DNA from 2 places in the Corynebacterium sp. CNCTC7651 genome. Region 1 is predicted to be linked to the other one. Evidence: predicted binding sites of a transcription regulator. Region 1 holds the regulator's gene; the other holds the start of a gene.

Region 1 (3,208 bases):
CGGCCCTGCGATCGAGGACATGAAGGCTCAACTGCGCTTCTTCCTGCCCAAGCACGCGGTGACAATCCACGGTGCGCAGCACCTGCAGCATCTCCCCCGCTACATCGAGGCGATGCGGATCCGGTTGGAGGATATGCGCCTAGATCCGGACAGGGATGCGGACCGCCAAGCGGTGGTGGATGATGCTAAGCGCTACCTTGAAGCGCGGATGCAGAAGCTGCCTGCGAACCGGAGGAAGTCCCGCGCGTACAAGGACATCCTGTGGCGCATCGAGGAACTGCGCGTGAGCTTGTTCGCCCAGCGTCTTGGTACTCCGCAGCCGGTGAGTCAGCGGCGTATTGAGAAGCTGGCGGACAAACTGAAGTAGGCGGTTAGGGCGTGGCTGGCGCTAGAAATCTTCCCGGTCGCGGCGGCGCATGAGGCGGATTTCGGATTCGAAGTCGTCTGCGCTTTCGAAAGATTTGTAGACGGAGGCGAAACGCAGATACGCGACCTCGTCCAGCGCGCGGAGCGGCTCCAGCACCGCGAGGCCGATGTCGTTTGCGGGCACCTGAGAGCTGCCCTGCGCGCGCACCGTCTCCTCGACCTGCTGGGCGAGGCGCTTCAGGGAATCATCCGACACATCTCGGCCCTGGCACGCCCGGCGCACACCGGAGATGAGCTTATCTCTGTCAAACGGTTCACTCACGCCGTTGCGTTTGACAACGGTCAGCACCGCCTTCTCGACGGTAGTGAACCTGCCCCCGCACTCGGTGCACTCCCGGCGCCTGCGGATCGCTGCTCCCCCTTCAACGGCGCGCGAGTCGGTCACGCGGGAGTGTTCATGATGGCAGAACGGGCAATACACGGTTTGGCACCCCATCTCATGCGGCGGATGTTTTTAAGTGGCGCCAGTCTACCGCCGCCCTGGTCTAACCCCCTGGTACCGCCCCCTAGCGCGCCTGTGCGCTTGCGAATTCCGTGGCACTGCTGGCTGCGGTGCCGCCCTGGCTGCCTGCGATGGGTGCTTCCGCTGAGCTGAACACGCCGCCGAATGCGGATCCGACCAGAAGTGCGGCAGTAAAGAGGGCGCCGAGCATAATGTTGTCCCGGCGTTCGCGGGCGGATTCGAACGCAGAACCCCGCGGTGCGGACGATACCTGGCCGCGGCCGGCACCGCGTTCATGCGTTCGAGTAGTGGCCCCGAGTTGGCGAACAGCCACCCCTGCGCCTGTGCAGTGCTGCGCGGCAGGGATATCCCACACCTCCGCAGCAGTGCTTGTTGTTCCTGCGGCACCATTACCTACGGTGGTACGGGTGACGGGGCGGATTGCGATGGTCATGGTGATCTCCTCTCGTTGACTACCCAGAGCGTACGAAGCGCCCCCAACCTCCAGGGCACCGCAGGCGCTCGTATGTTCGATTTACGCTAACGTGTTCGATTTATAGCACTCCCGCTCGACACTGTCCAGCCCGGAACGGAAATGATCGAACACACTTGCCCTCCGTGATAGGTTGGGGCACGGTACGGTGAACACGGAGTAGCGAGGAGACACGATGGCCCGGAAGAAGATCGACCCCAACAGCCTTGATATGAGCACGCTGACGGACCGGCAGCGCCGCATCCTCGAGGTCATCCAGGACGCAGTTGTACTGCGCGGCTACCCGCCGAGCATTCGCGAGATTGGCGATGCCGCTGGACTGCAATCAACTTCGTCAGTGGCGTATCAGCTCAAGGAGCTGGAGAAGAAGGGGTTCCTTCGGCGCGACCCCAACAAGCCGCGCGCGGTAGACCTCCGCCACCTGCCGGACACGGCCGCGAAACCGAAGCGCAAGCCGGCGAGCCAGCCTGCTTCTACAGACGCACCCGAGGATGCCGCACAGCCGCGCTTCATCCCGGTGGTCGGCCAGATTGCCGCGGGTGCGCCCATCTTGGCCGAAGAGAACGTGGAAGCCTACTACCCCATGCCGGCCGAGCTTATGAGCGACGGTGACCTGTTCATGGTTCGCGTTGTCGGCGAATCGATGGTTGATGCCGCCATCCTGGACGGAGATTGGCTTGTGGTTCGCTCACAGCCTGTCGCAGAAGAGGGGCAGATCGTGGCCGCGCTCATCGACGGGGAGGCAACGGCGAAGGTCTTCCACAAGGACTCTTCCGGCGTGTGGCTCATGCCCCGCAACGACGCCTTCGCACCTATCAAGGGCGATGACGCGGAGATTATGGGTCTTGTGGTGTCCGTTTTCCGCTCGCTGTAGAACGGTCGTCGGCACGCAGCGCCCCCACAAACGGGGGAAACGGGCATAACCCCACGGATGCGGGCATGTCGGATCTGCGATGATGACTGCATGTACGCAGAGGAGCGCCGCCGCCAGATCGCCTCGCTGACCGCAGTGGAGGGGCGCGTGAACGTGACCGAACTGGCGCAGAAATTCGACGTTACCGCAGAGACAATCCGCCGCGATCTCGCGGTGCTGAACGACGAAGGCATTGTGCAGCGCGTGCACGGCGGCGCTGTGGCGACACAATCCTTCCTCACCACGGAGTTTCGCTACGGTTCCTGCCCGCGCAGCCAGGTGGCGGCATCTTCCTCGACTCGGGCACCACCATCAACGGCTTGGCACACTTGATTGCGACACAACCGGGTGCAGAGACATGGTCCATCGTTACCAACTCCCTGCCCATCGCGCTGGATCTCTCGACCGCCGGCCTCACCAACGTGCAGCTCCTTGGCGGAACCGTCCGCGCGATTACCCAGGCGGTTGTGGGAGACACGGCGCTGAGAACACTGGCACTCATGCGGGCGGAAGTGGCATTCATAGGCACTAACGCGCTGACCATAGACCACGGACTGTCCACCGCCGACGCGCACGAGGCTGCCGTGAAATCCTCCATGGTCACCAACGCCCGCAAGGTGGTGGTGCTGTGCGATTCCACGAAATTGGGCAACGATTATCTAGTGAGCTTTGCCCCGCTGGACGCGATCGACGTTGTCATCACAGACGGGGGTGCGCCGGAATCTCTCATCCAGGCGCTGGAGGATCGCGGGATCGAGGTCATTCTCGCCGCGGACTAACAACGCGCATGTGAGTTCGGACATCATTTTCTGTTTTTGATTGCCCGATCAGACACAGTCGGGCATTATTGAGAGTATGACCACTCAATCGGAGGGATGCAGGGCATGATTGTCACCCTCACCCCAAACCCAAGTATCGATGCCACCCTCCGCGT
Region 2 (3,208 bases), 1.0 Mb from region 1:
GGGACGGGATTTGGGGATTCTCGGGCATCCAGGACCGGCCGTCCTCCGTAATCATGAAGGTCACCTGAGCCCCCGGGGCGCGTACGGCGCTGATGGGCAGAGACCGGACCATGCTAATCATGGTGAGAAATGCGGGGTAGAGGTTCTCTTTTACCGGCGGGCCGAAGCGGCTGGGCACCCGCAGAACCTTGTCTGCGGTGAGCTTGGTGTCCTTCCGCGGCTCGCGGGTCTGCTCAGCGGGATAGACCTCCTCCACCGGGTCACCGAACGGTTCCAGCAGCGCGAAATCGGCCTCGTCGCCAAAGCTGCCCCAATCGTCGGTAGCCTCGAGCTCCTCTAAGGTGAGTTCTTCTCCCAGGTCAGGGGCGATTGGCTCCACTGGATCCGTGACGTTTTCGTCGCTGGACTCCTCATCTTCCTCGTCCCCGCCCATCTGTTTGAGCAGCTTGGCCATGTTGTCGGCGCTAAGGCCCCCTTGGCCGTTGCCGATCAGTTCCGCAATCTTCAAGGCTGCCCGCAGAAACTCGCCGGAAACAGCAGGCAAGAGAAACTCCCCGTGCAGCATGCCGTCGCGGCGCTCATTGAGTTTGAAATACGGTTCGTCCGGGTCCTTATCCTTTTGATCCTGGTCCTCTAGTCCCGCCAGGGCCTTCTGAAGTTCAGGGAAGGGAAGGCGGCGGGCGAGGTCCACCAGCTCACGTTCGTTCTCGGGCGTCATGAACCGCACTAGGAAGCGGACAACGGTGTATTCGATAGCACCCTCGCGGAAAATGTCGATAAGCAGGGGAAAGTTCTTCAGCCTGCGTGCGACGGAAACGTACTCGTATGCAGTGGAAGTGGGGTAGCCCAGCTCGCGCTCAAGCCAGCGCGCGGTACTGCGGGCGCCGAAATGGCCGGCGAGCTCCAACTCGTCGAAACGCGCGATGTCCAGTAGCAGCATCGCCTTCGCGCTATTGGTGGATTCGTGATGGAGGCGAATCGAGTACACGATCTCGTTGGCGTTGGACACCATCGCGGCGCGAAAAAACGCGGCTGGGACATCAGCTGGTAGCCGGCCAAATTGTTCCAATTCGGTTGTGTACATGGGCTTTCCTCTCGGTAGTCGGCGCTTGGATGGAACATTAGGACAGGCGGCCCACCTCAAAATTTCGGCATGGGAACATGTGTTCGATGGAGGGTGCGCCGGAGTTTCCGCGCGGCAGAACTTTCCGCGCGGCGGAAAAATGGCGTCGGCACGCAGTGCCAACCGCGAGGTGGCGCGGCGGGGGAATAGAATGCGATGGATGACCCAGCCGGGTTGCAAAAGGAGGAACGGATGACAACAGCGGCAGCTGCCTGCTTCGCGGTCGCGTTCTTCCTCATCCCCGGATTCCTTGTCGCCTTGGTGTCTGGGTTGAGAGTGCCGGCTGCTGCTGCGGCGGCGCTGCCGGTGACGTTTGGTGTCATCGGCATGAGCGCGTGGATGTGGGGTCTCACGTCCGCGCCGTTCAACCTGTGGACATACGGGGTGAGCGTGGCGCTTGCGATCGGCGCGGCGGTTCTTTGGCGCTACCTGCTGGTAAAACGACCAGCGTGGACCGCGCCGCCGAAGGTTAGTGGGGCGGAGCTAGAGGAGTACGTCGCGAAGCCTTGGTGGCGTCGTGGCTTCACTCCAGAGCTTTCTTGGATCCTGCCGGCACTGGGAGTGGTGGCGGGTTCGTGGATGCTCGTTGCGGACAGGCTTGGCTGGCTTGTGCGTGCCCCGCACGGCACATACAACATCGTCCAAGGCTGGGATGTGCAGTGGCATGCGAACCTGGTGCGCTTCATCATGGATACTGGTGTCGCATCCCCAACACGGATGGGCGAGCTGCAGAACATTGAGACCCACACGCAGTTGTTGTACCCGTCCGCGTACCACGCAGGCATTGCGCTTTTCGGAGAGGCAGCTGGGTTGGACCCCATCCCGGCACTCAATATCGCGCAGGCGGTTTTGCCCGGGGTGGCGCTGCCGCTGACCATGGCGTGCCTGGTGTTCGCGTTCATGCGCTCAACTGGTGTGACCGCGCAGATTGCCGCGGCGTTTGCGGCGGCGGCAATCTATGCCGTGCCACAGGTTGCCTGGATCCCGGATTACGTGGGCATGTGGCCCTACCTATTCGCAATGTCGCTTACTGGCATTGTGGTCTGGCAGTTCGTCGCCACGCCTCGAACGCCTGCTGGGGCGCTGCCAGCGGCCCTTGGTTTCCTTGGCGTGCTCACCGCGCATCCTTCCGCGGTGACAGTGGTGGTGCTGTGCGTGGCCTTGAGCTGGCTCACCTCCACCCTGGTGCGGCCTGTGCGCTCCCGTCTTGTGGACACGCTGTGGATTGGGTTGCCCGCAATCGGTGGCACACTGGCTTTCCTGCCCCAGATCTTCGCCGGTTCGGAGCAGGCGGAAGAAGTCTCCGGCTGGGAGGCGTCAGAGGCAGCCGCAAAAACTGATGCATGGGCTAGCTCGTTTTTCATGGACACCCGCCATGTCAGCGAGTTCTTCCCGAATTTTGACCCCACCATCGCGCTGTGGCTTGCCCTCGCCGGAGCTCTAGTCTTGGTGTTCTTCCGTGGGCAAGTGTGGCCGGTGCTGTTCTACCTTGTCAGCCTCGCTGCCGCCGCGAATTCGACCCAGCCACTGGACGGTTGGGTGGGGCGCGCGCTGGCCATGATCGGCAACGTGCATTACAACACCCCGCACCGCCTGATTTTGCCGGTGGCTATGTGCGTAGTTGCCGCGGCAGCGATCGGTGTCGCCGCTGCACTACGCCTGATCACCCTCGCGCCACTTGCGGCGCGCAAGACCTCCACGGCCTGGACGGCGGCTACCACGGCTGCGTCCGTCGCGCTGGCTGCCGGTATCGGCGCAGTAGCGGCACCGCAGCTGCATGCGGCTGTCATCGAGGGAGCTCAGCGGGCATACGTCGCCCCGCGTGAGGACGGCCGAATGGTCAACGACGATGACCTCGCGGCGTTCGCCTGGCTTGCGTCACAGCCCGCGGCGTTCGAAGGCACGACGTTGGGCGATCCGGCGGACGGCCACTCGTGGCTCTATGCGGTCACCGGAGTGCCCACTGTTTCGCGCCACTACCTGTGGCCCGCTGGTGGCAGCGGTGCGGACACGGCGCTCGGCGTGTACGAGTCTGACTCGGCCGGTGAGGGCCTGCGGGGTGCGCCAGGGGCGGCGAATGCGATT

Evidence for each region. Region 1 encodes LexA, which represses DNA repair genes until DNA is damaged. Its sites were predicted from a motif close to CGAACANNTGTTCG; they were not measured.
Region 2: JZY91_RS01440 (HNH endonuclease signature motif containing protein) is a predicted target of LexA. The motif match lies at 1,157-1,170, and genes of this name have one in related genera.

Annotation. Positions count from the first base shown of each region.
Region 1 is NZ_CP071246.1:1,313,224-1,316,431, forward strand. Features, by position in the region: gene hrpA (ATP-dependent RNA helicase HrpA) at 1-367, shown strand, start outside; gene nrdR (transcriptional regulator NrdR) at 389-847, opposite strand; gene JZY91_RS06360 (hypothetical protein) at 933-1,322, opposite strand; gene lexA (transcriptional repressor LexA) at 1,537-2,235, shown strand; partial or broken gene JZY91_RS06370 (DeoR/GlpR family DNA-binding transcription regulator) at 2,326-3,053, shown strand; gene JZY91_RS06375 (1-phosphofructokinase family hexose kinase) at 3,159-3,208, shown strand, end outside.
Region 2 is NZ_CP071246.1:280,465-283,672, forward strand. Features, by position in the region: gene JZY91_RS01440 (HNH endonuclease signature motif containing protein) at 1-1,084, opposite strand, end outside; gene JZY91_RS01445 (DUF6541 family protein) at 1,316-3,208, shown strand, end outside.